Regions from separate parts of the Duffyella gerundensis genome, predicted to be linked through region 2. Evidence: predicted binding sites of a transcription regulator. Region 2 holds the regulator's gene; each other region holds the start of a gene.
The links. The regulator PurR, encoded in region 2, represses purine synthesis genes. The targets are predictions, from matches to a motif close to CANGCAAACGTTTGCNTG.

Region 1 (9,755 bases), 880 kb from region 2:
GATGGTCACCCCTTTTGGCCGCCAGTACTGATTAGCGTAGGTTTCCTGCGTGGTGCCCTGCAGCAGGCCAATGGTTTTGCCTTTCAACGCGGTCAGATCGGGGGAGATTTTCGCGCCTTTCGGTGCTACCAGACGGGCGTTAGCGGCATAGAGTTTTTCAGAGAAGGCGATCTCCTGCTGCCGTTTTTCAGTAATCGACAGTGAGGAGATAATGGCATCGATTTTTTTGGCTTTCAGTGAGGGAATCAGCGCGTCAAAGTCGCTTTCAACATAGGTACATTTGGTCTGAATACGTTTACAGATTTCGTTCGCTAAATCGATATCAAATCCGGTCAGCTGGCCCTGCGTGTTTTTTGATTCAAAAGGCGGATAGGTAGGATCGGTGCCGATGCGCAGCGTTTCAGGCAGAGCAGCAAAGGCGCTGCCTGCGCTGAAGCAGGTCAATAAAGAAAGAGCCAGGAGTCGCTTCTTCATGGATTACCCTCAGTGATGTGTTTGCTTGTTGTTATGATGCTGTTTGCCTGTCCAGAATTGCAGATTTCGTGCCAGATCTGCAAGCGCCGATAACATAGGCGTTGCGCCATTGCCTCCCGGATGAACAACGCTTCATCTTGTCGGTTTAGTGTTCAATATAGAGAATAAAAAGCCGAAGCAAAGCAGGATGATGGCGCATTTTGGTGCATTTGCCGGACAGGTCACGCGGCGGCTCCGTTTTTATGCACCAGACTGGCGCATCACATCACTTTTGTGCACCTTGCCAGCGCACAAACAGATCGTCAGGCAGGTCAATATCAAACTGATCGATGACTCGGTTAACGGTTTGATCAACGATGTCCATGACGTTTTGCGGGCGGTGATAAAACGCTGGCACCGGCGGCATAATGATCGCGCCCATTTCTGCGGCGGTGGTCATCATGCGCAAATGGCCGATATGCAGCGGCGTTTCCCGAACGCACAACACCAGCCGACGCCGCTCTTTTAAAATGACATCTGCGGCGCGCGTCAGCAGCCCGTCGGAATAGCTGTGAACGATGCCGGAGAGCGTTTTCATTGAGCACGGCACGATTGCCATGCCTTCGGTTTTAAACGATCCCGAGGAGATTGTGGCGGCGATATCACGCGCATCGTGCACCACATCCGCCATCTGTTGGACATCACGCAGGCTGTAATCGGTTTCCAGCGCCAGCGTCTGCCGCGCGGCGTTACTCATGATCAGATGGGTTTCCACCTCGTCTACCGCCTGCAAAACCTGCAACATGCGCACGCCGTAAATCGCCCCGCTGGCGCCGGAAATGCCAATAATTATTTTTTTCATGCTGATCCTGTTTAGCTGCGCTTACGCCGGTTGTGCCCACAAAAAAGGCCGGTTTCCCGGCCTTTCATTTCCTGAACGCATCGTCGGTGATTAGCCTTCGTTGTGCAACTCAAGATTTTCGCCTTCATTCTGGCGCAGCGCGGCTTTTGCATCATCATTGCGCAGCGATTGCAGATATTCAAGATACTGCTGATCGACATCTTTGGTGACGTAAATGCCATCAAACACCGAACACTCGAACTGACCAATGTCCGGGTTTTCTTCGCGTACCGCTTCAATCAGATCGCCCAAATCCTGGAAAATCAGCTTGTCCGCTTTAATCAACGTACAGATCTCATCCGCTTCACGTCCGTGGGCAATCAGCTCAGTGGCGCTGGGCATATCGATGCCGTACACGTTAGGGAAGCGAATCTCTGGTGCAGCTGAGGCGAGATAGACTTTCTTCGCGCCCGCTTCACGCGCCATCTCAATAATCTGCTCTGAGGTGGTACCGCGCACGATGGAATCATCTACCAGCAGCACGTTCTTATCGCGGAACTCGGCGCGGTTGGCGTTCAGCTTGCGTCGAACGGCGCTGCGACGCAGATGCTGTCCTGGCATAATGAAGGTACGTCCGACATAGCGATTTTTTACAAAGCCCTGACGATACGGCTTGTCGAGAATGCGGGCAATTTCCAGCGCAATGTCGGTGGAGGTTTCAGGAATGGGAATCACCACATCGATATCGAGATCTTCCCACTCACGCGCAATTTTATTGCCCAGCTTGGTGCCCATGCGAACGCGCGCGCTGTAGACCGAAATTTTGTCGAGGAAGGAGTCCGGACGCGCAAAGTAGACGTATTCGAACAGGCACGGATTAGTTTTCGGGTTTTCTGCACACTGGCGCGTGAACAGCTGGCCCGCCTGCGTGATATAGACCGCTTCGCCCGGCGCGACGTCACGTAAAAACTCAAAGCCCAGGGTATCCAGCGCCACGCTTTCCGAGGCAACCATATACTCCACGCGGCCATCAGGCATAGCACGCTTGCCAATGACCAGCGGACGGATACCGTTGGGATCGCGGAAAGCGACCATGCCATGGCCGATAATCATGGAAACGCAGGCGTAGGCACCGCGCACCATTTTATGCAGCGCGGCAACCGCGGCAAAAATATTGTCTGCCTGCAGCGGATGCTGCGGAAAACGATCGAGTTCCTGCGCAAAGATATTCAGCAGGATTTCAGAATCGGAGGTGGTATTGACGTGGCGGCGGCCGCTTTCGAACAGCTGCTTGCGCAGTTCATGTGCGTTGGTCAAATTGCCGTTATGCGCCAGCGTAATGCCGTAGGGCGAGTTGACGTAAAACGGCTGCGCCTCAGAGGCGCTGGAGCTACCGGCAGTGGGATAGCGAACATGGCCAATGCCCATGTTGCCCTGCAAACGCTGCATGTGGCGCGCTTCAAACACATCGCTGACCAGACCGTTTGCTTTTCGCTGACGGAAGCAATTAATGGCATCAATGGTACAAATGCCTGCGGCATCCTGCCCGCGGTGCTGAAGCACCGTTAACGCGTCATAAATCGACTGGTTTACCGGCATGAAACCGGTGATACCGACAATACCGCACATGTTGTCATTTCCTCATAAGCCGCAGCCCAGTGGAATCACTGGGGTAAAAAACTCGACGAGCTTTTCAGATAATCAAAAAACCACCTGATGATATAACTAAACTGGGGAATCAGCTGTGACTGTTGCCAGTCGGGACTTTTCGAAAAGCCGGTGAATGTATCGAGGAAGAAAAGTATGGCAGAGACAATCAATACGCCACGCAATGCCCCAAAACAGACGCCCAAAACCCGGTCAGTGCCGGACAAGCCGGTCTTTTCCACCAGGGAGCCGATGACGTAATTCACAATCGCCCCTACGATAAGGGTAGCAATAAAAAGTACGCCGATGGCAATGCCATTTCGAACCAGTTCGTCTTCAAAGCCTGTAAACCAGACCGCAAGGAAGGAGTAATAATGACTGGCGACAAAGAATGCGCATCCCCAGGTAACGAGAGATAAGGCTTCCCGAACAAAGCCACGAATCAGGCTGACGAGGGCCGAAAAACTTACTACCGCAATAATGGCGTAATCTATCCAGATCATGAACTCTTCCAGTGACGGTGCCCCTGCATCCAGTTCGGGGCGCATTCTAACAGAAAAAGAAAACGTTTGCGTAGCGTTTTCCCCGTGCCTTTTCGCATAAAAAGAGGCGGCGAAAAAATTCTCAATCGCCGCCTCTGGTTAGCATAATGTTTGCCTGAACAGAAGGCACAAAGCGTTAACGGGCGCTGTAAGGCTTCACCACGCCGCTCAGGCCAGAAATGCCTTTCAGCTCGCTGACTGCCGCCTGCATTTTCGCTTTTGACGCATCCGGTCCTACGTAGAGACGTGTAATTTGTCCCTGCACCGGCGTGGCTGGCACGGTAAAGGCGCGATAGCCCGACAACCGTAGCTGCGCAACAATTTCATTGACCTTGCTGGCATTTTTCAGCGCGCCCAACTGCACCACATACGCCTGCCCAACCGGCGCATCAGCGGGTTTCGTCTGCTCAACAGGTTTAGGTTGCTCAACCACTTTTGGCTGTTCAACCGGTTTGCTTTGCTCGACCGGCTTGCTTTTCGGCTGCTCAACCGGCTTCGCTTTTTCAACCGGTTTCGGCTGCGCTTTAGGCGGCTGGCGCACCGGCTCCGCAGGTTTTGTCGCGGCGACAGGCGGCGGCGTCACCACCGTTGGCGACGTATTGCTTTGCGGCTGCGTCGCGCCACTGTCGGCTGACTGCTGCGGTCGGTTGCTGTTGCCGCCTACCGCCGCACCCGCGCCTTCCGGTGGCTGAGACGGCAACGACTGGGTCACCGGCGGCACCATTTCGCTGTCCTGCTGATCTTCCGGTTTCGGCACCAGCGGAATCGCCGCAAACTCTTCTTTATAGTGCTTCTTCTTGCCGTCAAGCAGCCCAGGCAGCACGATGACTCCCACGGCGACTAATATGATGGTGCCGACTAAACGGTTTTGAAACTTACTTGCCACTGCCCTTCTCCGTTTCCAGCGTTTCCATAACCTGTGCCACGGTGTGGAACGAACCGCACACCAGCACAATATCCTGCTTGCCCGCCTGCTGCATGGCCGCACGCCAGGCTGAAGTCACATCGCTGAACGCCTGTCCTGCAGGCAGATGCGCCAGCAGCTGTTCAGCACTGGCACCGCGCGGTCCGCTTAACGGTGCGCAATACCAGACATCCACCTGATTTGCCAACGCGGCCAGCGTGCCGGCAATATCTTTATCGTGCAGCATGCCGACCACCGCGTGTACTTTACCGGCCACTGGCTCTGCCGCCAGACGACTCGCCAGGTAGCTGGCGGCGTGAGGATTGTGGGCAACGTCGAGAATCAGACGCGGAGCCTGGCTGACGGTTTGAAAACGGCCCGGCAGAATCGCCCGCCCGATATGCGCCCGAATAACCGCATCGTCCACCGCCAGCCCTGACGCGCGCAATGCCGCCAACGCGGTAGCCGCATTCGGCAACGGCACCTGAGGCAGCGGCAGATCGTTAACTTCGCCCTGCGCGTCCACAAAACGCCAGCCGGTAGCCAGCTGTTGATAATGCCAGTCGCGATCGCGTTGATGCAGCCGGGCGCCGCAGGCGCTGGCAACGTCAGCGATGGTCACTGGCATGTCAGGCTCGCCAACCACCGCCGGCTTGCCCTGGCGAAAGATACCCGCTTTTTCGCGGCCAATGCTTTCACGATCGTTGCCCAGCCAGTCGGTATGATCCAGCGCAATGCTGGTCACTACCGCAACGTCGGCATCTACAATGTTGGTGGCATCCAGGCGACCGCCAAGGCCGACCTCAAGGATCACCACATCGAGTGCCGCCTGCTTAAACAGCATCAGCGCCGACAGCGTGCCAAATTCAAAGTAGGTTAATGAGGTGGTTCCGCGCCCTGCTTCAATTGCCGCAAAGCTGGCGGTGTGCGCCGATTCGGCCAGCTCTTCGCCCTGAACACGTACGCGCTCGGTGTAACGCACCAGATGAGGCGAACTGAAGACGCCAACGCGAAAGCCTGCCGCCATCAGCACCGTTTCCAGCGTGCGACAGGTGGTACCTTTGCCGTTGGTGCCGGCGACGGTGAAGATAAACGGAGCGGGTTGCAGCAGGTCGAGCCGCTGAGCGACGTCGCGAATGCGGTCAAGCCCCAGTTCGATCGCTTGCGAATGCAGGTGTTCAAGATAATGAAGCCACGTGGCCAAAGGCGACGTGGCTTGAGGAAGGTGAAGATTATCCATGTGTCCCGTTCACAACGTTACGGTGCATTGGTGAAAGGCGCTCAGCGCGCCTTTCGATCATCTGTCAGGCCTCGTGGCTTTCTGGCTCAGAAGCCGGTGCTGGCTCATCGCTATCAGGCAGCGGGGCTGGCAGGTTCATCATTTTTGCCAGCAGGCTGGCCAGCTTGTAGCGCAATTCCGGACGGCGAATGATCATGTCGATCGCGCCTTTTTCAATCAGGAACTCGCTGCGCTGGAAGCCTGGCGGCAGCTTTTCGCGAACCGTCTGCTCAATAACGCGCGGACCAGCAAAACCGATCAGCGCTTTTGGCTCAGCGATATTCAGATCGCCTAACATGGCGAAGCTGGCTGACACACCGCCCATAGTCGGGTCAGTCATGACAGAAATATAAGGCAGACCGCGCTCGCGCATCTTGGCCAACGCCGCACTGGTTTTCGCCATCTGCATCAGCGACATTAACGCTTCCTGCATACGGGCGCCGCCGCTGGCGGAGAAACAGATCAGTGGACAGTTATCTTCCAGCGCCTGCTCAACCGCACGCACAAAGCGCGCACCCACTACCGAGCCCATTGAACCGCCCATAAAGGCAAACTCAAACGCGGCGGCAACGACCGGCATGCTGTGCAGCGTGCCTTTCATAACAATCAGCGCGTCCGTCTCATCTGTCGCTTTCTGCGCGGCAGTCAGACGATCTTTATATTTTTTGGAATCCTTAAACTTGAGCACGTCTTTTGGTTCCAGCTCGCTGCCCAACTCCACCAGCGTGCCTTCATCAAGCAGCCGGTTCAGGCGCTCACGTCCATGCATACGCATGTGGTGATCGCATTTCGGGCAAACTTCCAGATTGCGCTCCAGTTCGGCACGGTACAGAACCTGGCCGCAGCTGTCACACTTGGTCCACACGCCTTCCGGGATACTCGCTTTACGCGATGGCGTGATGGTGCTCTTGTTGAGAATTCGTTCAATCCAGCTCATTGATGACCTTTCTGTTTGAACCTGGTGAGACCAGTTTTTCTTGTTGCTGCTGTCGGTGACAGCAGACCATAAATGTCGCTCATTAAACCATAACCATCCGGCGCTGTGGATAAAAATCTGGTCGGATGGCCTGGCCTGAACCCTTTTTTTAAGGCTGCTTCTGCTGCTTCGCCGCACGGCGATGGCGCCACACTTCTATCACGCCTGGCAGCACAGAAACCAGGATAATCCCCACGATCAGCAGTTTCAGGTTCTCCTGCACCACTGGTAAATCACCGAAAAGATAACCGGCGTAGGAGAATAGCACTACCCATAACAGCGCGCCCGTCACGTTATACAGCGCAAAGTGACGGTAGGACATGTGCCCCATCCCGGCAACAAACGGCGCAAAGGTGCGCACGATCGGCACGAAGCGCGCAAGGATAATCGTTTTTCCGCCATGACGCTCGTAAAACGCATGGGTTTTATCGAGATAGCTTTGACGAAAGATTTTCGAGTTGGGGTTGCTGAACAACCGCGCCCCAAACAGGCGGCCAATGGTGTAGTTCACCGCATCGCCAAGAATAGCGGCAATCACCAGCAGCGCGACCATCAGATGGATATTGAGGTCGTTGCCCGGCAGCGCCGCCAGCGCACCGGCAACAAACAGCAGCGAATCACCGGGTAAAAACGGCGTCACGACCAGGCCGGTTTCACAGAACAGGATCAAAAACAGAATGGCATAGACCCAGACGCCATACTGCGCCACCAGCTCGGCAAGATGCACATCAATGTGCAAGATAAAATCGATGACTAAATGGATGAAATCCATGGCGCTACTATCCTATGGCTAAAAGTTAATCCGCGAGGAACAGCGGTCCCATCGGCGGTCGGGGAAGATCAAAATGGGATGGATAATCCACCGCCACCAAATAGAGCCCTTCTGCTTTGGCGGTTGCTGCCGCCAGCGTACGATCCTTTGCCGCCAGCAGGCTGGCCATCCAGTTCTCAGGCTGGTTGCCGCAGCCGATCTCCAGCAGGCTACCCACAATGTTACGCACCATGTGGTGAACAAAGGCGTTGGCCTTGATATCCACCACCACATAGGCACCAAAGCGGCTGACCTCAAGGTGCATGATGTTGCGCCACGGCGTGCGCGACTGACACTGCACGGCACGAAACGAGGTGAAGTCGTTTTCACCCAGCAGGCACTGCCCGGCGCGCTGCATTTTTTCCACATCCAGCGGATGGTAAAAATGAGTCACGCCGCCGTGCAGAATCGCTGGCCGCAGCCGTTGATTATAAATGATGTAGCGATAGCGGCGTGCGGTGGCGCTGAAACGGGCATGGAACTCATCCGGCACCGCTTTGACCCAACGCACCGCGATGTCATCCGGCAAATTGGCATTAACGCCCAGCGTCCATGCCGCATCTTTGCGGATCGACGTGGTCACAAAATGCACCACCTGACCGGTACCATGCACTCCTGCATCGGTGCGACCCGCACAAAACACGTTTACGTCATGATCGGCTACTTTTGCCAGCGCCTGTTCCAGCTTGCCCTGCACGCTGCGCACTTCCTGCTGTCGCTGCCAGCCATAATAGCGGCTGCCGTCATATTCGATGCCCAACGCCAGTTTGTGCTCGTTGACCGCCTCAGACATCAGTACATGTACTCCCGCACCAGCTTCTCAGCGGTTTTGATGGCCATCAACGCGCCACCGAAGCGAATATTATCCGCTACCGTCCAGAACTGCAGCAGCTCCGGTACGCCGTAATCATTGCGCACGCAGCCAATGCTCAGCGTTTCGTTACCAGACGCATCGCCTACCGGCGTGGGATAATCGTTCTCTTCAGAAAGCGAAATATCCTCCGCCTCCAGCAAAATCTCGCGCGCTTCTTCAGCCGAGAGCGGACGCAGGTTTTCGACCCACACCTGCTGCGCGTTGCCGTAAAACACCGGCGCCTGCAGGCTGGTTACCGCAATCGGCAATCCTTCGTCCTGCAGTACTTTGCGTACCTGATCCACCAGGCGACGCTCGCTGGCGACGCTACCGGCGTTATCTGCCAGCTGCGGCAGCAGGTTGAACGCCAGCTGACGGCCAAAGTGGTGCTCTTCGGGCGGAATGCCGTTCAGCAAACGGGCGCTTTCGCCTGCCAGGCCGTCCACCGCGGCTTTGCCGTGCGAGGAAACCGACAGCAGGTTAGTGACCTGAATGCGGCTGAGCCCGGCCTGCTCAATCAGCGGCTTCAGTGCACTCAGCAGCTGGCTGGTCAGACTGTCGGCCACGCTGACAATATTACGATTACGGTAATCGCTCAGTACCTGCGGATTCACATCCGGCACCACCAGCGGCACATCCGGCTCCAGCGCGAACAGATCGCTGCTATCGATCACCAGACAACCGGCGTTGGCCGCTTCTTCGGCGTAGCGTGCCGAAGCGTCGCGTCCGGCAACAAAAAAGGCCAGCTGCGCCTGAGACCAGTCAAATTCACTGGCGTCCTGCACTACCAGCGTCTGGCCCACAAAGCGTTTGTTTTCACCGGCGCTGTTGGCGCTGGCGAGCAAAAATAATTCACCCACCGGGAACTCGCGTTCCGCCAGCAGTTCCAGTACAGCGTTCCCTACTGCGCCTGTTGCGCCAAGTAGCGCAATATTCCAGCCGTCAGACATGGTGGTTTACCTCAGACAATGACATAAAAACAGAAGGCGGTGATATTCACCGCCCGGGGATTCAGATTTTTCCCCCTGTAAACAGGGAGAGGATGATCGGCGTATTTATTCCGCCTGATGCACCGCGTTAAAGCCCAGCTGCTGCAGCATCGCTGCTGCTGCGGCATCATCACAGTTAACCTGCAATGAAGACCACTCGCGGCGTTCCTGATATTGCTTGCGTAAACGGTCAAATTCACCCGCTATGGCAGCGACCTGGCGCAGGGGCGCATCATCGCGGCGCACATCATACACCAGATGCACCAATCGTTTCAGCGTTGCCTGATCGAGCGGCCCGCGCAGCGTAATCTCGCCAAACTCCGGTGCGGGCAGCAGGCTGGCCAGCGAGACCTGTTGTGGCTGGCCAATAAACGCACTCCACGCCTCAAACACCTGCGTGGTGCCGCGCGCTTTGCCCTCGAGCGTGTAGCCAGCAATGTGCGCCGTAGCGATGTCCACT
Region 2 (9,755 bases):
CGCCGTAAGGCGACAACGATTATAGCCGGTAAATAACATTTTCTTATCATTGCACACTGTTAATCAATTAATAATTCGTAATAATGTGCTGCGATAACCGACTGAAATTGTTTATTTTCAATGCGTTTTTGCCTGCTGGAATTAATAATGGAAAAAGACCTTACCTTTTGTGAAAAAGTTCGATTAGAATTGCTGCTCGGGTCTGACCGCCGGGTCAGATTAATGCTATTTATTCGCTCACGCTGTTCATTGGGCCCTATACCTGTAACCGACTCATGCGTCTATTAATTACGCTTTTTGTGCTGGCGTTTGCCCAGTTGATGATGAATGTGGCTGAAGCGTCGCCGCAGGCACCCGTCAACGCCACCCATCACAAGGCAGAAAAGAAACTGGCACGCGATGACGACCGACGCAAAAAGCGCGCGGTAAAAACCACAACGAAAAAGTCACGCCTCACCGCCGTACAGAAATTAAAGCTTAAAAAACGCACCAAGGTTCAAACTGCTTCGCTGCAAACCCCGAAATCCCGCACTACCCTTCGCTCACTGAAACGCTACGGCCGTCATCGCCAGTCAGATGCCGCTGAGACGGAAACCGCCGCGGCAAAACTGGCGCCATTGAAAATGAGCAAGGCACACCGCGCGCGCTATCAGAAAGCCCGTGAAACGGCGATGAATAAGCTGATGGGTCAGCTGGGCAAACCTTATCAGTGGGGCGGTGCCTCACCGCACACCGGCTTCGACTGTAGCGGCCTGGTATGGTATGCCTATAAAGATCTGGTTAAGTATAAGATTCCGCGCACCGCCAACGAGATGTTTCATTTGCGTGATGCCGCTCAGATCGACCGCGAATCGCTGCAAAAAGGCGATCTGGTGTTCTTCCGCATTAACAACCGCGGCGCTGCTGACCATGTTGGCGTGTATCTGGGCGATGGCAAATTCATTCAGTCGCCACGGACCGGAAAAGATATTCAGATTACAGCGCTGGGAGAAGATTACTGGCAGCGCCATTACGTTGGCGCACGTCGCGTGATGACGCCGAAAAATATTCGTTGACACCTGCTGTTGCGCAACAAAAAAAGGCCGCGTTGATGCGGCCTTTTTTGTCGGCGTCAGTGCAGAATTGCCGTCACGCTAAATGCAATGATTACCGCCAGCGCGCCGGCGGTAGTCAACAATGCCATTTTTAAATCAGTGCTCATGGTTATCCTCGTGGTCTCTTTTTATCGTAAGATTTATCTTGCTCGCTGGGTAAACATCTCGTTTTCTTGCAGCAGCCTTGCTAGAATTCGCCCTTCGCGTTGCGCAACATTACGCGACCTGTCTGCTGTTAGCGCTTTTAACGACGTCACCCCCCTATTTTTGGCGTTTATTTCGGCAATTAAGGCCGGTTGCGCCGCATTACATTCCGCAGACGCAAACGTTTAACATTATGCTTATCAACCCTTTGCGATAAGCGCAGGAGTAGCACTTCCATGGCAACAATCAAAGACGTGGCAAAACTGGCCGGTGTTTCAACCACCACCGTGTCGCACGTCATCAACAAAACACGCTTTGTCGCTGAAGAGACGCGCGAAGCGGTATGGGCAGCAATCAAAACGTTGCACTACTCACCGAGTGCCGTTGCCCGTAGCCTTAAGGTCAATCACACCAAGTCGATCGGCCTGCTGGCTACCTCAAGCGAAGCGCCCTATTTCGCCGAAATTATAGAGGCGGTAGAAAACCGCTGCTTTGATCGCGGATATACATTGATTCTGGGCAACGCCCACAATGACCTGCAAAAACAGCGCGCCTACCTGTCGATGATGGCGCAAAAGCGCGTCGATGGCCTGCTGGTGATGTGCTCTGAATATCCTGATGACCTGCTTAAAATGCTGGAAGAGAACCGCAATATTCCAATGGTGGTGATGGACTGGAGCGAGTCGCGTGGCGATTTCACCGACACCGTACTTGATAATGCCTTCCACGGTGGTTATCTGGCGGGCCGCTATCTGATCGATCGCGGCCATCGCGATATCGGTGCGATTCCTGGCCAGCTGGAACGTAACACTGGCGGCGGTCGCCATGCGGGATTCCTCAAGGCGTTAAATGAGGCCAACATCGCCGTGCGCGATGAGTGGATCGTCCAGGGTGACTTCGAACCAGAGTCGGGCTACAAGGCGATGCAGCAGATCCTGTCACAAAAACAGCGGCCAACTGCTGTGTTCTGCGGTGGCGATATCATGGCGATGGGCGCAATTTGTGCCGCGGATGAGATGGGTTTGCGCGTGCCGCAGGATATTTCAGTGATCGGCTATGATAACGTGCGCAATGCGCGCTATTTTACGCCTGCCCTGACCACCGTACATCAGCCAAAAGAGCAGCTGGGCGTTACCGCGCTGGATATGCTGCTGGAGCGCATTCTCAGCAAACGCGAGCAGCAGCAAACCATTGAGGTGCAACCGACGCTGATTGAACGTCGTTCAGTCGCCGACGGCCCTTTCCTCGACTATCGTCGTTAATGGCTTTCCTGCAGCCACTCCTGGTTCAGCGTGGCCGGATCGCCAAGGTAATCGAGCAACCAGCTTAGCGCAGGGGAACTCTGTTGTTCAGACCAACTGACACAGCAGGGGCTGCCCGGGAACTCGCTGGCCAGCTGCAGCGCCTGTAAGGTGCCGTCCCGCTCCAGCGGCGCAGCAATGTGCGCCGGTATCATGCCGACGCACAATCCCGCCAGTAGACACTCCACGCCGCTTTGCCAGTCAGGCACCACCAGTCGACGCTGATTATCCAGCGTCCAGGTGGTGCGACGCGTCAGGGCACGTGACGTATCTTCCATCACCAGCGACGGCCACTCACGCAGGGCATCATCGCTGACCACACCCGTGATGCTGGCCAGCGGATGTGATTTTTCCACCACGCAACGCCAGTTAACGGTTCCCATATCGCGGAAGGCAAAGCGCCCACCCACCGGGATCGCCTGCGTGGCACCGATGGCCACGTCTACCCGCCCGTCAGCCAGCGCATCCCAGACGCCGTTGAACACCTCCATGCTGATTAACAGTTCCATATCCGGGAAATGCCGATAGAAATCCAACACCAGTTGCCGGGTGCGTGGCGGCTTAACAATACAATCAACGGCGATGCTCAACTGGCCGCGCCAGCCGTTGGCTACCTGCTGACACTGACGTCGGGTGGCAAGCATTTTTTTGATAACAGAACGGCCTTCGACGACAAAATGTTCCCCGGCAGCGGTTAAAATTACGTCGCGGTGACGCCGTTCGAACAGCGGTACAGCCAGCCAGCGCTCAAGCTGGCGCACGGTATAACTGATAGCGGAAGGCACGCGGTGCAGCTCTTCCGCCGCGGCGCTGAAGCTGCCAGTACGTGCCACAGCATCAATCACTTCTAACCCATGTTCAGACCACATTGTTTGCCTGCAAAAAATTTCAAAGCCAGAGGCAAATATTACCGTTTCACAACGCGCTGTGCATGCTTTTACACTGCGCCGACAATAATTTTGATGAGCGTCCCATGACCAGGAATATTTTTTTCTTACCTTACCTCGCGTTATTAAGCATGCTCGGCTTTCTGGCCACCGACATGTATCTGCCTGCTTTTTCGCTGATGCAGCAGGATTTTGCCACTGAAGCTGGGGTGATCAGCGCCAGCCTGTCGATTTTTCTGGCCGGTTTTGCCGTTGCCCAGCTGATTTGGGGCCCGCTTTCCGATCGCATCGGCCGCAAGCCGGTGCTGCTGGCTGGTTTGGCACTGTTTGCCGTTGGCTGTGGCGGCATGCTGTGGGTGCAGGATACCCACTGGATGCTGATATTACGTTTCCTGCAAGCGGTGGGCGTCTGTGCTGCTGCCGTTAGCTGGCAGGCGCTGGTGGTTGATACGTATCCAGCCCATAAGTCTAACAAGGTGTTCGCCACCATTATGCCGCTGGTGGCGCTGTCGCCCGCGCTGGCGCCTTTGCTGGGTGCGTGGCTGCTGTCGCATTTTTCATGGCGCGCGATTTTCCTCGCCCTGATGGCGATTGGCCTGCTGCTGCTGATTCCGACTTCACTGCTGAAAAGCAAAGATCGCAGCGTCAAGCCCAACACGGCGCAGCCTGGTTTTGCCACGCTGCTGCGTTCTGCTATCTACAGCGGTAACGTACTGATTTATGCCGCCTGCTCGGCCAGCTTTTTTGCCTGGCTAACCGGTTCGCCGTTTATTTTGCACGATATGGGCCTGACGCCTGGTGATATCGGCCTGAGTTATATTCCTCAAACCATCGCGTTTCTGGTAGGCGGTTACAGCTGTCGCGCCGCGTTAAATCGCACCACCGGCGATCGTCTGCTGCCCTGGCTGATTGTGCTTTACGGCGTCAGTATCATTGCCCTGTTTATGGTGGCGATGAGCGGTAATCCTTCGCTCACCATGCTGCTGATCCCCTTCTGTGGTATGGCGATGGCCAACGGCGCAATTTATCCGATTGTGGTAGCGAGTGCGTTATCCCCTTTTCCGCACGCTACCGGTAAAGCGGCAGCGCTGCAGAATATGCTTCAGTTAGGCCTCTGCTTTGTCGCCAGCATGGCGGTTTCGCAATGGCTGACGCATCCGCTGTTGACCACCAGCATCGCCATGCTCAGCACCGTTTTTCTGGCGGCTGCGGGTTACTGGTGGCAGCGTTCAGCGGAACGTCCTGCGCAGGTGTTAGCTGAATCCTGATTGGCCACAAAGTTAGCACGCTAACAATAATGCATTGAATATTGCCCTGGGTGAGCATATACTCATTCGGGGCATTATTTTATCTAAAATCAGTAACATAACGGCTAGCAATATGCGCCGTTACGGCTGTAAATTTTTTTTCAGTGCTGCGTTCGCAACACGTTTTATTTTTTTCTTTGTTTTCAAACCTCTGTTAAAAGCCGATGTCGAGGGGCATGGAAATTCCGTGCGTGCTCTCACAACACGAAAAGAAATTGACTATTCTTTTTCTCAAGTTTTGATCATACGGGTGATGGAGAAGCTATGAGTTCATCATGCATCGAAGACGTAAATCTGGAAGAGAATCACTGGTATCGTATTGCACATGAAATGCTGGCTGGCGTCGGTATCGAAGTGAATGGGCCGCATCCGTGGGACATTCAGGTTAAGCATCCCGATTTTTTTAAACGGGTGTTACAGGATGGATCGCTGGGTCTCGGCGAAAGTTATATGGATGGCTGGTGGGAATGCGCGCGGCTGGATATGTTTTTTCATCGCGTATTAAAGGGCAAACTGGATCAGAAGTTGCCACACCATTTTAAAGATACTCTGCGTATTGCTGCTGCTCGTCTGAAAAATCTACAATCGAAAAAACGCGCCTGGATTGTCGGTAAAGAACATTACGATTTAGGAAATGATCTTTTTTCGCTCATGCTCGATTCCCACATGCAATATTCCTGCGGTTACTGGCATAAAGCCGACACGCTGGAAGAGGCACAACGCGCAAAGTTAACGCTTATTTGCGATAAGCTTGGTCTGGAACCTGGTATGACCCTGTTGGATATTGGCTGCGGCTGGGGCGGACTGGCGGAATTCGCCGCGCGTTATTATGGCGTGCAGGTAACAGGCGTAACGATCTCCGCTGAACAGCAAAAAATGGCTCAGCAGCGCTGCGCCGAATTACCGGTCACTATTCTGCTGCAGGATTATCGCGATCTGGATCAGCAATTTGATCGTATTGTGTCGGTAGGTATGTTTGAACATGTTGGTCCGAAAAATTACGCGACCTATTTTGATGTGGTTGATCGTAATTTAAAACCTGACGGTATTTTTCTGTTGCATACCATCGGCGCCATAAAGACCGATATGAATGTCGATCCCTGGATAGATAAATATATCTTCCCTAATGGCTGCTTGCCCTCAGTGCGGCATATTGCAGATGCCAGCGAACCGCATTTCATCATGGAAGACTGGCATAATTTTGGTGCGGATTATGACACTACGCTGATGGCCTGGCATACACGCTTTATGCAGGCGTGGCCGCAGCTGGAAGCCGCTTATGGCGAACGTTTTAAGCGCATGTTTAGCTACTATTTGAACGCCTGCGCCGGCGCGTTTCGGGCGCGAGATATTCAGCTGTGGCAGGTGGTATTCAGCCGTGGGGTTGAGGGCGGTTTGCGCGTAGCCCGCTGAAAAAGAGCATAAAAAAGGCCGATCAGCGGCCCTTTTTATTTTGTAGATCGGCGTTATTTAAATTCGCCACTGGCAGCAGCCATAATCGCGCCTTCGCGCTGTGCCAGCACGCGCTCTACGGTATCGACAATCGCCTGGGTTTGCGGATCAATTTCGATATTCACTCGCTGACCCAGTTTTTTGGTCCCCAGCGTAGTACGCGCCAGCGTTTCCGGAATTAAATGTACACAGAAGCGCGTCGGCGTGACATCGCCTACCGTCAGGCTGATGCCATCAATACCCACATAGCCTTTGTGCAGAATATATTTCATCTGCGCGGCGTCCTGCGGGCGAAACCAAATTTCACGGTTATTTTCTGAATTGATGATTTTGCAAATTTCTGCGGTGGTGATGATATGGCCGGACATCAGATGGCCGCCTATTTCATCGCTAAATTTTGCCGCGCGCTCGATATTAACCACGTCGCCCGGCTGTAATTCACCCAGATTGGTTAAACGCAGCGTCTCTTTTATTAAGTCGAAGCTGACGCGATCGCCCTCAATATGGGTTACGGTCAGACAGCAGCCGTTGTGTGCAACAGACGCGCCTAACGCCAGACCCGGTAATAACTCCGCTGGCAGCTGCACCACGTGGGTACGAAACTGCGTTTTCTCGTCAACGGCAAGCAGCCTGGCTGTGCCCTGAACAATTCCGGTAAACATACTTCCGCCTCCGTGGTTTTTTTTCATATTATCATATTCTGCTGCCAGAATAAGGCCTGCCATGGCAATAACGCCATGGTAATGCGTGTAATAACCCGTTATTCAGCATTGGCTAAATGCGCGCCAATCGTTAAACTATGCCACTCATTATTCTGATTATTTTGGTTTACTCAAAACCGTTCTTTTTGGCCGTCCCACCTCTAAAAATAAGGTTTACCCCGTGCAGAAGTACTGGACAGAAGCGCGTCAATTATTAGGCCTTGCCATTCCGGTTATCCTTGCCCAGGTCGCCCAGACGGCGATGGGTTTTGTCGACACCGTAATGGCAGGCGGCGTGAGCGCCACCGACATGGCTGCCGTGGCGATCGGCACCTCAATCTGGTTGCCGACCATCCTTTTTGGTCATGGCCTGCTGCTGTCCCTGACGCCAATCGTGGCACAGCTTAACGGCTCAGGCCGTCGCGAACGCATCGCACTTCAGGTCCGCCAGGCGTACTGGCTCGCCTTGCTGGTCTCGCTGCTTATCATGCTGCTGTTATGGAACGCCGGCTACGCGATCCATGCTATGCACAACATCGATCCGCGGCTGGCTGACATCGCGGTCGGCTATCTGCACGCGCTGTTGTGGGGGGCGCCGGGATACCTGTTTTTCCAGGTAGCACGCAACCAGTGCGAAGGCCTGTCGAAAACCAAACCCGGCATGGTGATGGGCTTTATCGGATTGATGGTCAATATTCCGGTGAACTACATCTTTATTTACGGGCACTTCGGCATGCCTGCGCTGGGCGGTATCGGCTGCGGCGTCGCCACCGCGTCGGTTTATTGGGTGATGTTTATCATTATGAAATGGTGGATTGGCCGCGCGCATTTTCTACATGACGTGCGTCTCAATACGCTCTATTCGCCACCCGACTGGAAAATTATCTGGCGACTGACCTCTCTCGGCCTGCCGGTTGCTTTGGCGCTGTTCTTTGAAGTGACGCTGTTTGCGGTGGTCGCCCTGCTGGTATCACCGATGGGTATCGTGCAGGTGGCCGGTCACCAGATCGCACTGAACTTCAGTTCGCTGATGTTTGTGCTGCCACTGTCGATGGGCGTCGCCGCCACGATTCGCGTCGGCTATCGTCTTGGCCAGGGATCGCCTGAAGATGCCCGCGTAGCGGCCTGGACCGCGCAGGGCGTGGGCGTGATGATGGTGGCCTGCACTGCCCTGTTCACCGTGATTTTTCGCCATCAGATCGCCCTGCTTTATAACGACAATCCCGAAGTGGTGACGCTGGCGGCGCAACTGATGCTGCTGGCAGCGGTGTATCAGTTCTCTGATTCGATTCAGGTGATCGGCAGCGGCATTTTGCGTGGCTACAAAGATACCCGCTCCATCTTTTATATTACCTTTGTGGCGTACTGGATCCTCGGCCTGCCCAGCGGATACATTCTTGCGCTGACCCATATCGTCGTCGCGCCCATGGGGCCTGCCGGATTCTGGTGCGGCTTTATTATCGGCCTGACGTCGGCGGCAATTATGATGATCTGGCGAATTATTCGTTTGCAGAAGCAGTCTGCAGAGAACATTCTCGCGCGTGCAGCCCACTGATTTTCGCCGTATTTCACGAAGACACGCCCAAAATTCGGGCGTGTCGAACAACAGATGTTCAGTCAGTAATAAAAATCACGCTTTTTCCTTGCCAGCCGTGATGCCTGCCGTTAATATTCGTCCCCGCTGTCTCCCAGACAGTTCAGTGCGTTCTTAGCTCAGTTGGTTAGAGCACCACCTTGACATGGTGGGGGTCGATGGTTCGAGTCCATTAGAACGCACCACAGTGCGTCCGTAGCTCAGTTGGTTAGAGCACCACCTTGACATGGTGGGGGTCGGTGGTTCGAGTCCACTCGGACGCACCAATTTCTGAAAGCGTTCTTAGCTCAGTTGGTTAGAGCACCACCTTGACATGGTGGGGGTCGATGGTTCGAGTCCATTAGAACGCACCACTTTCTCTCCCCCTTTTTTGTTGCGCAACCCCCTGAAATCATCTGGTCATTCTGCTTCGCTAAACCTTTTTAATTGGTTTTCGTATACTTAGCGCTTATAATGAATTCCGTTGTCCACTTGAATGGTTTCAGCGTAACGTGCCAATAACTCTATTACGTCCCGTTTGCGCAACACCGCCTGGCCACTATGCGCCGCGTTGTTCTCAACTTCCCCTGCACGCGTTATCTCTGTCACCTATTCTTAGTCTGTACCGCATTCTGCTGCTGAAGCACCAATTCTCAACGATGGCGATGCCATCGAACCCACACCTTTATCATCCATCACAACTTACAGATGACTGTCATGAAAAAGACTAAAATCGTATGTACTATCGGCCCGAAAACTGAATCAGAAGAGATGCTCACTAACCTGCTTGAAGCAGGTATGAACGTGATGCGCCTTAACTTCTCCCATGGCGATTATGCCGAACACGGACAGCGCATCACCAACATGCGTGCCGTGCTGGAAAAAACGGGCCGTCAGGCGGCCATTCTGCTCGACACCAAAGGCCCTGAAATCCGTACCATGAAGCTGGAAGGCGGCAACGACGTTGCGCTGAAAGCGGGTCAAACGTTTACTTTCACCACTGACCAGTCAATCATTGGCAACAGCGAGCGCGTGGCTGTGACCTATTCTGGCTTCACCGCTGACCTGAAAATTGGTAACACGGTGCTGGTAGATGACGGCTTGATCGGTATGGAAGTGACCGAAGTCACCGAAAACAGCGTGATTTGTAAGGTGCTGAACAATGGCGATCTGGGCGAAAACAAAGGCGTTAACCTGCCTGGCGTGTCAATTCAGCTGCCTGCCCTGGCGGAAAAAGACAAGCGCGACCTGATTTTTGGTTGTGAACAAGGCGTTGATTTTGTTGCCGCATCCTTT
Region 3 (9,755 bases), 1.6 Mb from region 2:
CAATCTCCACGCTGGCAGGCGGAGATCGCTTTCGCCGCCGCGCTGTCGGCAACCCCAGCCGTGGCGAATGTTGCCCAGATTAACGCGCTGCGCGAACAGGGTCTGGATACGCTGGCGCTGCTTGATTTGGTGCAGGCCACCGCTTTTTTTGCCTGGGCAAATCGGCTGATGTTGACCCTCGGTGAACCCTTTACGCAGGAGAATCTGTTATGAGCCTTACGCTGGAAAATCAGCTCATCCACTGGCGGCGCGAACTGCATCAGTACCCGGAGCTGTCCGATCAGGAGTTTGCCACCACGGCACGCATTCAGCGCTGGCTGGATGCAGCAGGCATTAAACGTCTCGATTACGGCCTGAAAACCGGCGTGGTAGCTGAAATCGGTGCCGGTGAGCCGCTGATCGCGCTGCGCGCCGATATTGACGCCCTGCCGATTGAAGAAACCACCGGCCAGCCTTTTGCCTCGCAACAGCCGGGCGTAATGCACGCCTGCGGCCATGATCTGCACACGTCAGTCATGCTGGGTGCGGCCCAGCTGCTCAAGGCGCGCGAGCACAGCCTGCCAGGCCGGGTGCGCATACTTTTCCAGCCCGCCGAGGAGATTTTTACCGGTGCGCAGCAGCTGATCGATGCCGGGGCGCTGGACGGCGTGCAGGCTATTTTCGGCATGCACAACGCGCCTGACTACCCGCTCGGCACCCTGAAAACACGCGGCGGTGCTTTTTATGCCAATGTCGATCGCTTCGTGATTCGGGTGACCGGCAAAGGTGCGCACGCGGCGCGGCCGCAGGAAGGCGTTGACGCTATCGTGATTGCCAGCCAGATCGTCGGGGCGTTACAAACCCTGCCCAGCCGTCAGGTCAGCTCGCTGGAATCGCTGGTGGTCAGCGTGACGCGCATCAGCGGTGGCAACACCTGGAACGTCCTACCCGGCACTGTAGAACTGGAAGGCACCGTGCGCACCCACAACAGCGCGCTGCGCGAGACCATTCCCCAGCGGATCCGTCAGTTGATCGAAGGTATCAGCGCGGCGTCCGGTGCGCAGGCGGTGCTGGAATGGCAGGCGGGTCCACCGGCGCTGATCAATACGCCCCACTGGGCGACGTTCTGCCAGCAGGTCGCGCGCCACAGCGGCTATCAGGTTGAAGACGCCACGCTACAGATGGGCGGTGAAGATTTTGCTGACTATCTGCGGGTCATCCCCGGCGCCTTTGTTAGCATTGGCAGCGCCAGCGAGTATGGCTTGCACCATCCGGGCTTCGATCCCAGTGAGGCATTGCTTGCCCCGGCGGCCCGCTATTTTGATCGCCTGGCGGGCGATGCGCTGGCGGCCATTGTTGAGCCAGCCGCTGCGCTGGCCGATGCCGAATGATTGAGGAGTTGCCCATGTCAGAACTGATACCGGTGCTTGATCACGTGGTGATTAACGTCGCCGACCAACTTGATGAGGCCAGTGCGCTGTTTCGCCGCCTTGGTTTCCAACTCAGCGAGCGCGGCCATCACTCGCTTGGCAGCAGCAATCATCTGGCCGTTTTCAATCAAAATTATCTTGAGCTGCTCGGCTGGGAAAATGATCGCGGCACGCTGCGCCAGGATCTGTGGCAGTCACCGCGCGGGCTAAGCGGCCTGGTCTGGAAAACCGACGATGCCGACGCTGTCTGGCAGCATTTACAACAGACCGATCTGGCTGGCGATCCGCCTGCCGCCTTTTTTCGCCCGGTGACGCTGCCAGATGGTCGCCAACAGGAAGCGCGTTTCCGCACCACGCGGCTGCGCGCCGATCGGGTGCCGGGCGGCCGCAGCTTTTTTTGTCAGCACCTGACGCCAGAGGCGGTATGGCAACCCGCCTGGCAGCAGCACGCCAACGGCGTTACCGATATCGATCGCTTTGTCATTGTTGCCGATCGCCCTGATGATGCGGCGACGGTATACGGTCAACTGTTCTCTGCGCAGCGGCTGCAACCAATAAGTGGTGGCCTGCGTTTGCAGGCTGGCGTGGCGGAGATTCAGTTCATTACGCCGAACCAGGCGCAGCGTGACGGCGTGGCGCTGCCAACGCATTATGATGGCTCACCGCGCATGACCGCGCTCGGGCTAAAAACCCGCTCGCGGGAGGCGGTGCGCACCCAGCTGAAGCGCAACGATATCGCCTTTCGCGAACGCGATGGCGAGATTGAGGTAGGGCCGCTGGCCGGACTGGAGACGACGCTGTTTTTTCATCAGTAGCGCCGTGCGCCGTTATTCGGCGCTTTCCAGCTTCTGCCGCCGCCGCAGGTGCGGGAACAACACCATCCAGACGCCAACCACTACCAGCGTGCCGATACCGCCGATCGCCGCGGCGGGTGCCGCCCCGATCCATGCCGCCAGCATGCCTGATTCGAACTCACCCAGCTGATTGGAAGTATTAATAAAGATAGAGTTAACCGCGTTGACCCGACCGCGCATGTCGTCCGGCGTATCAAGCTGCACCAGCGAACCGCGAATCACCATGCTGATCATATCAAAGCCGCCCAGCGCGAACAGCGCCAGCAGCGATAGCCAGAGCTGAGTCGACAAGGCAAACAGCAGCGTGGCGATGCCAAATCCCGCCACTGAACCAAACATGATCATACCCACATGGCGATCGAGCTTATTACGGCTGAGCCAGAAACCCACCAGCAGCGCGCCCACCGAAGGCGCACCGCGCAGCATGCCCAATCCCCATGGACCGGTGTGCAAAATGTCTTTAGCAAAAATAGGCAATAGCGCCGTGGCGCCGCCGAGCAGTACCGCAAATAGATCAAGAGAGATGACGCCCAGCACGTCACGGCGCTCACGGATAAAGCGTACCCCGGCAAACAGCGTGGTGACATTCATCGGTAAACGAGGCTGCTGCGGCCGCTCATAACGCAGGATTTTTACCATCGCCATCGAGATGAGATAAAACAGCGCCGCCACGCTGTAAACCACGTGCGGCCCGGCGACGTAGAGCAAGCCGCCCAGCGTTGGTCCGGCAATCACCGCCGTTTGCGTTGAGACCGCGCTGGCTGCGGTGGCGCGCGCAAGGATCGCGGGCGGCACCAGCGACGGCAGCATTGAGGTCATCGACGGCCCTTCCAGCGCTTTCGCTACCGAAAACAGAAATACCAGCGCCAGCAGCGTGATCTGGTCAGCATGGTGCAGCAATGACACCGCCACCAGCGCCGCTGTTGCCGTCAGCTCAACCAGCTGCGCTACCAGCACGATGCGACGGCGATCGCGCTGATCGGCCAGATGGCCGGCCGGTAACGCGAGGATCACAGACGGCATAAACTGCATCAGGCCAATCAGGCCAAGCGCCATCGCGCTGTTGGTGATGGCATAGATTTGCCAACTCACCGCCACGGAGAGCATCTGAAAAGCAAACGAAGAGCAGGTGCGCGCCAGCCAGAAAGCCACAAACGCCCGATGGCGCAGCAGCGATTCCTCGCCCGACGTGGAAGGTAAGGCCATAGTGTATCCCGTCATCTCATCAAAGTGGTTGCCCGCGCGTTGTGCTCAGCGCGCAGCGTTTCTTTTTATTGTGCTGCACATTGTCGCTGGCATAACGGCTAAAATGATAAGCGTTGTTATTGTTTTAAGTGAAATTAAATTAATCATTAGTTTCGACTGGCCCTAAAAAAACTCACTCGTGATACCGGTAACCATTATTATTTTTAGCGGCCAGAAAAAAGGGTGATCTTGTTGCGCAAACTGTTCTATATTTCCTCCAGAAATGCGTGGTCGTGCCATAACGTCATATACCGCTGCGACCATGACTCCATTATTTTTCCGGTTTTTTCATAACTTTAGATGAGCCCATTTTGCAATCCTCTTTAATTACCGAAGTCGTTACCTCTTTTGGCAGCGACAAGGCCAGCCTGTGCTTTCCCGGATGTTTGCAGCGTTGCCAGGCTATTGGCGACGCCGTTGACGTAGCACGCGATATTATGGCGCGCCCACATCGTGCCGTTTCGCAGGCGGACGTAATTATTCTGCCGGTCAATCTTCAGCATCTTCACTGGATAAGCGCCATTGCCAGCGAAATGGCTGCCGCCTCGTTACGGGTTAATTTCGCCGTTAATTATCAACACCTTCACCACCAACCCCAGCAGCTTCAGCAGCTGGCGCAGGCGCACTCGTTGTGGCTCTATGATTTTGCCGAACGGGAAACGGACTGGGATCAGATAAAAGCCTTTCCTTTTACCGGCGTGGTAATTAACCACGCGTTCTTTGCGGATAATTATCGTAAGTTTAGCTTTCCTTATTTACTGGAACATTTTCGCGATCAACAAGCGGAGGTTATTATTCGCAGTCGGGAATTACCGTTAAATCAGGTTGATTGTGCTGCGCTGAATTTAACCGGCTGGCAGCAACAGGTTGCCGATACGCTTTTTAATTAAACACTCACCGATTTAAACGCTTTGTCGTTGGGCTTGTAGCCCCTGAGACAGCGCCATATCAGCTGGTTCTCCCTACAAAATGTTGCGCTAATTACTAACAGCGGACATTTTCGCTAAAAAAAACAAACCATAAAAATTGTCTTAATATAAAATAACCATAACTGGAATGTTTTCTCATCGGAAGAGAAAAATAAACGCCTGACAGAACACCCGTACTTTATACATCGCAAACAATCTAATCGGTTGTTTTCAAAGTTATTATGGCAACTCAAACGAGGTTAATATTATGGGGAAAAGCTCCTCATCACTCGGCATTATTCGCGTGCTTACCGTGCTCTTTGCGGCACTGTGCGGCGCGTATTTGCTGATCGGTGGAATCTGGCTCACCGCCATCGGAGGCTCCTGGTACTACATTATCAGCGGCATTATTATGCTGATCGTAGCGGGACTGATCTGGCGGCGTAACAGCAACGCGCTGCTGCTTTATGCGCTGTTCCTGCTTGGCACCATGGCATGGGCCGTCTGGGAAGTCGGTTTCGACTTCTGGGCACTGGCACCGCGTTCTGACGTTATCGTGATCTTTGGCATCTGGCTGATTCTGCCTTTTGTTTACCGCGGCTTTATCGCCACCAGCAAAACGCCGGTGATGGCGATGGTTGTCAGCCTGGTGATCAGCGCTGGCGTGCTGGCCTATGCGGTGTTTAACGATCCACAGGAAATCAACGGTACGCTGCCATCCGCTGCGCAGGCGCCAGCTCAGGGCACCGTCCCTGCCGGTGACTGGCCAGCCTATGGCCGCACGCAGGAAGGCACCCGCTATTCCCCACTAACGCAGATCAACGAGAAAAACGTCAAGGATTTGCAGCAGGCGTGGAGCTTCCAGACCGGCGATCTGAAGACACCTAACGATCCGGGCGAAATCACCAACGAAGTGACGCCGATCAAAGTCAACGACACGCTTTATCTGTGTACCGCTCACCAGATTCTGTTTGCTCTGGATGCGAAAACCGGTAAGCAGAAGTGGAAATTCGATCCACAGCTGAAGCAGAACCCGACTTTCCAGCACATCACCTGCCGCGGCGTTTCGTATCATGAAACCCCAGCAGCGGCCGCTACGCCAGCAGGTACGCAGCCAGCACTGTGTGCTCGCCGCATTATTCTGCCGGTGAACGATGGTCGTCTCTATTCTCTGGATGCCGCTACCGGCGAGCGCTGCCCGGACTTCGCTAACAACGGCGAACTGGATCTGCAGCACAAACAGCCAGACCAGACCCCTGGCGCCTATGAGCCAACCTCGCCGCCAATCATCACCGATAAAGTGATTGTGATTGCGGGTGCGGTTACCGATAACTATTCAACCCGCGAGCCGTCAGGCGTTATCCGTGGTTTTGATGTGAACACCGGTGAACTGCTGTGGGCATTTGATCCCGGCGCGAAAGAGCCGAACAAGATCCCAGGCGAAGGCGAGCACTACACCTTCAACTCGCCAAACTCATGGGCACCGGCTGTCTATGATGCGAAGCTGGATATCGTTTACCTGCCTATGGGCGTGTCTACACCAGATATCTGGGGTGGCAACCGTACGCCAGAGCAAGAGCGTTATGCTAACAGCCTGCTGGCGCTGAATGCATCAACCGGTAAGCTAGTATGGTCTTATCAAACCGTTCACCACGATCTGTGGGATATGGACCTGCCTTCACAGCCAACGCTGGCTGACATCACCGACAAAAATGGCAACACCGTACCGGTGGTTTACGCCCCGGCGAAAACCGGTAACATTTTTGTGCTCGACCGTCGTGATGGCAAGCTGGTTGTACCGGCACCGGAAACGCCAGTACCGCAAGGCCCGGCTAAAGGCGATCGCCTTTCTCCAACCCAGCCTTACTCTGAGCTGACCTACCGTCCGAAGCAGAACCTGAGCGGCAAAGATATGTGGGGCGCCACGATGTTTGACCAGCTGGTCTGCCGTGTGATCTTCCACCGTCTGCGCTATGAAGGTCCGTTCACCCCGCCATCTGAGCAGGGTACGCTGGTCTTCCCTGGCAACCTCGGCATGTTTGAATGGGGCGGTATTGCCGTAGATACCGATCGTCAGATCGCGATTGCTAACCCAATGGCGCTGCCGTTCGTCTCCAAGCTGATTCCACGTGGTCCGGGCAATCCGATTGAGCCACCAGAAGGCAGCAAAGGCGGTTCCGGTACCGAGTCAGGTATTCAGCCACAGTACGGCGTGCCGTTTGGCGTTGAACTGAACCCGTTCCTGTCGCCGTTTGGCCTGCCGTGTAAGCAACCCGCCTGGGGCTATGTCTCTGCGGTTGACCTGAAAACCAATCAGGTTGTCTGGAAAAAACGTATCGGTACCGTTCGCGACAGCGCACCTGTGCCGATGCCGTTTAAACTCGGCATGCCAATGCTGGGTGGCCCGGTAACTACCGCCGGTAACGTCTTCTTTATCGCGGCTACCGCCGATAATTACCTGCGCGCATTCAGCACCAACACCGGTGAACTGCTGTGGCAGGGACGTCTGCCAGCAGGCGGCCAGGCAACGCCGATGACCTATGAAGTGGATGGCAAGCAGTACGTTGTTATCTCTGCTGGCGGTCACGGTTCGTTTGGTACCACCATGGGCGACCACATTATCGCCTACGCACTGCCAGACAATAAGTAACCTTTCCAACGGTAATAAGGGGCGATGATTCGCCCCTTTTTTTTCGCCTGCAATTTGGCTTTGGAGGCAAAAAGGGAAACGTTTGCGTTACTTTTGTGAGTTGAGTCACATTTGAGCGGAATCATCATGAAACAAACTTTGACAATCGTGATCAAAATCTATTTTCTATCGTCTGGATATGGGCACCCTACGTCAGCGCTGGCGTAACTCCCCCTCGGCGGCCAGCGGAAATGGCAGCAGCCTCCTCCCGACTCCCTGGGATTTCTTTTAAAACTGACTCCCGCACCCATAAGCGAGAGCGATAGCAAGTGGTCACTTTCATGAAAAATAAACTGATGATTGCAGGCGCGCTGTTGAGCATGTCATACAGCGGCGTTTCTCTGGCTGCCGGGCCTTCTGACCCGCAGTATGTTTCCGACTGGTGGCATCAGAGCGCCAACGTGGTGGGCAGCTATCACACGCGTTTTGGACCGCAGTTTAATAACGACGTTTATCTGGAATATGAAGCCTTCGCTCACAAAGACTGGTTCGATTTTTACGGCTATCTCGATCTGACCAACTTCTTTGGCGCGGGTAACAGCAACGCCAACGGCGTATTTGACCACGGCTCACCGATGTTTATGGAGATTGAGCCGCGCTTCTCGATCGACAAGCTGACCGGCACCAACCTGGCTTTTGGTCCGTTCAAAGAGTGGTACTTTGCCAACAACTATATTTACGATATGGGTCGCAACAGCGATAACCGCCAGAACACCTGGTATATGGGCCTCGGCACCGATATCGACACCCACAGCGACATTGGCCTCTCCCTGAACGTCTACGCCAAATACCAGTGGGAAAACTACGGCGCGCCAAACGAGAACAGCTGGGATGGCTATCGCTTCAAGGTGAAATACTTTGTGCCGATCACCCAACTGTGGGGCGGTAATCTTGGCTACGTTGGCTTTACCAACTTCGACTGGGGTTCTGACCTCAACGACAACGGCAACTCGACGCGCACCAGCAACTCTATCGCTTCCAGCCACATTCTCTCGCTTGCATACGATCACTGGCACTATTCGGCGGTGGCACGTTATTTCCACAATGGCGGACAGTGGGCAGACGGCAGCGAACTGGCCTTTGCCAACAATCGTGAAGTGAAATCAACCGGCTGGGGTTACTACCTGGTGGTGGGATACAACTTCTGATAAAGCGGCGTTGATGATACAGACTCCTCACCCTTTCCAGTGCGGAAACGGGTGAGGAAAACCACGTCTTACTCTGGTTTCAATACGTTAATGCGCCATGGAATACCGAACTTATCGATAAACATGGCAAAACCGCCTTCGGCCCAGAAGGTTTTCTGCCAGGTCGTGGTCACTTCACCACCGGCCGACAGTTTCTCAAACCAGGCTTTACCCTGCGCTTCATCTTCTGTCGCCAGGCTCACCGCGTAGCCAGCATGTGACGAAGCCGGGCCTTTATCGGTGTTGCCATCGCTCAGCATGATTTCGCCTTCGCCAATGCGCAGACGAGCATGCATGATTTTTTCTGGTGGCTGCGGCGTCGCATCTTTATCGCCAATCTGCTCATCCTGATCCGGCATATCGCCAAAGGTCACTTTGCCCAGCAGCTCACCACCGGTTGCCTGCAGATAAAATTCGATCGCCTCTTCACAACGACCATATAAAAACAGATAAGGACTGACTTTCATCGCCACCTCCGTACGTGGGTTGTGTTAATTGTTTGCCTCGCACAGAGTGTAGACCATGAACGGAAACCGCCGCTTTCAGACGGGCAAAACAGCGTAAAAAGCCGCACTATTGCTTATTTTTCAGCCCACTTCGCAACAAGATGTAAATGGCATTACGCGTTAAATCGCCAGCAGGGAAACCGGGAATCAAGGAGGATAAGCAACGCTGAGAGGGAGAAGAGAATGCAGAAAAGTGCGAGCGGCAGCGCGCCGCCCGCGTCGGTTAGCATCAGGCCGCCAGCACCTCACGCACAAAGGCTTCGATGTTTTTATCCTGACACTGCTCAAAGAAACACTGCTGGAACCGCTGACCGCTGACCGCGGTTTTCACCAGCTCAGGATCGATGGCGCGCAGCGTATCAAGATAGTTATCTTTGATCACCGCGGCTTTCACCTGATTGAGCAGCCCGGCGTTGCGCACCTGCGGCTCTTTACGCTCCGGCGGATAGCCCTGGCCTTTTTCACCGGTAAAGGCTTTTTCAAAGATAAAGCGCAGGTTCAGCTCCGCACCCCAGCCAAAGCCTTTGGCAAACGGCAGCGCCAGCGCATTGCCATTGTTGATCTGCGCAAACAGATAGGCGTCGGCAGGATCGATACAGTAGCCGCAGTTGACGCCCGGATGGATGTTCAACGACATCAGCGCGCCCTGCCCGGTGCCGCAGCCCGCGACAATGAAATCCACCGCCTTGCTGTTCAGCAGCAGGCTGGCGATGATGCCAAGGTGAATGTAAGTAAGGTGGTGATCCTGTTCGTCGCTCATGCCGACGTTAAACACCGCGTGACCCTGCTGATCCGCAACGCCCTGCAACTCTTTCAGCACCACTGCATTTTTAGCGGCCTGGCTGTTTTCCATCATTAAGGCAATTTTCATATCACACCTGTCACTTTTTAATTGAAACGTTGTTTCATTTTAACGAAAAAGTTGTATTGTGCATGGTTTCCAGGCACTAAAAGATG

Region 1: cvpA (colicin V production protein) is a predicted target of PurR. The motif match lies at 3,500-3,517, and genes of this name have one in related genera.
Region 3: EM595_RS15555 (nucleoside-specific channel-forming protein Tsx) is a predicted target of PurR. The motif match lies at 7,138-7,155, and genes of this name have one in related genera.

Annotation. Positions count from the first base shown of each region.
Region 1 is NZ_LN907827.1:2,695,289-2,705,043, forward strand. It holds gene argT (lysine/arginine/ornithine ABC transporter substrate-binding protein ArgT) at 1-474, opposite strand, end outside; gene EM595_RS12410 (UbiX family flavin prenyltransferase) at 740-1,315, opposite strand; gene purF (amidophosphoribosyltransferase) at 1,406-2,923, opposite strand; gene cvpA (colicin V production protein) at 2,959-3,444, opposite strand; gene dedD (cell division protein DedD) at 3,620-4,369, opposite strand; gene folC (bifunctional tetrahydrofolate synthase/dihydrofolate synthase) at 4,359-5,627, opposite strand; gene accD (acetyl-CoA carboxylase, carboxyltransferase subunit beta) at 5,692-6,603, opposite strand; gene EM595_RS12440 (DedA family protein) at 6,752-7,414, opposite strand; gene truA (tRNA pseudouridine(38-40) synthase TruA) at 7,440-8,246, opposite strand; gene EM595_RS12450 (aspartate-semialdehyde dehydrogenase) at 8,246-9,256, opposite strand; gene pdxB (4-phosphoerythronate dehydrogenase PdxB) at 9,362-9,755, opposite strand, start outside.
Region 2 is NZ_LN907827.1:1,816,209-1,825,963, reverse strand. It holds gene EM595_RS08465 (C40 family peptidase) at 276-1,055, shown strand; gene cydH (cytochrome bd-I oxidase subunit CydH) at 1,112-1,201, opposite strand; gene purR (HTH-type transcriptional repressor PurR) at 1,475-2,500, shown strand; gene punR (DNA-binding transcriptional activator PunR) at 2,497-3,408, opposite strand; gene punC (purine nucleoside transporter PunC) at 3,513-4,694, shown strand; gene cfa (cyclopropane fatty acyl phospholipid synthase) at 4,998-6,146, shown strand; gene EM595_RS08435 (riboflavin synthase) at 6,200-6,847, opposite strand; gene EM595_RS08430 (MATE family efflux transporter) at 7,068-8,441, shown strand; tRNA gene EM595_RS08425 (tRNA-Val) at 8,589-8,665, shown strand; tRNA gene EM595_RS08420 (tRNA-Val) at 8,670-8,746, shown strand; tRNA gene EM595_RS08415 (tRNA-Val) at 8,757-8,833, shown strand; gene pykF (pyruvate kinase PykF) at 9,177-9,755, shown strand, end outside.
Region 3 is NZ_LN907827.1:3,379,124-3,388,878, forward strand. It holds gene EM595_RS15525 (alkylhydroperoxidase domain protein) at 1-213, shown strand, start outside; gene EM595_RS15530 (amidohydrolase) at 210-1,370, shown strand; gene EM595_RS15535 (VOC family protein) at 1,385-2,224, shown strand; gene EM595_RS15540 (MFS transporter) at 2,237-3,469, opposite strand; gene EM595_RS15545 (hypothetical protein) at 3,820-4,398, shown strand; gene EM595_RS15550 (glucose/quinate/shikimate family membrane-bound PQQ-dependent dehydrogenase) at 4,685-7,066, shown strand; gene EM595_RS15555 (nucleoside-specific channel-forming protein Tsx) at 7,387-8,253, shown strand; gene yjdN (VOC family metalloprotein YjdN) at 8,322-8,759, opposite strand; gene EM595_RS15565 (RpiB/LacA/LacB family sugar-phosphate isomerase) at 9,028-9,669, opposite strand.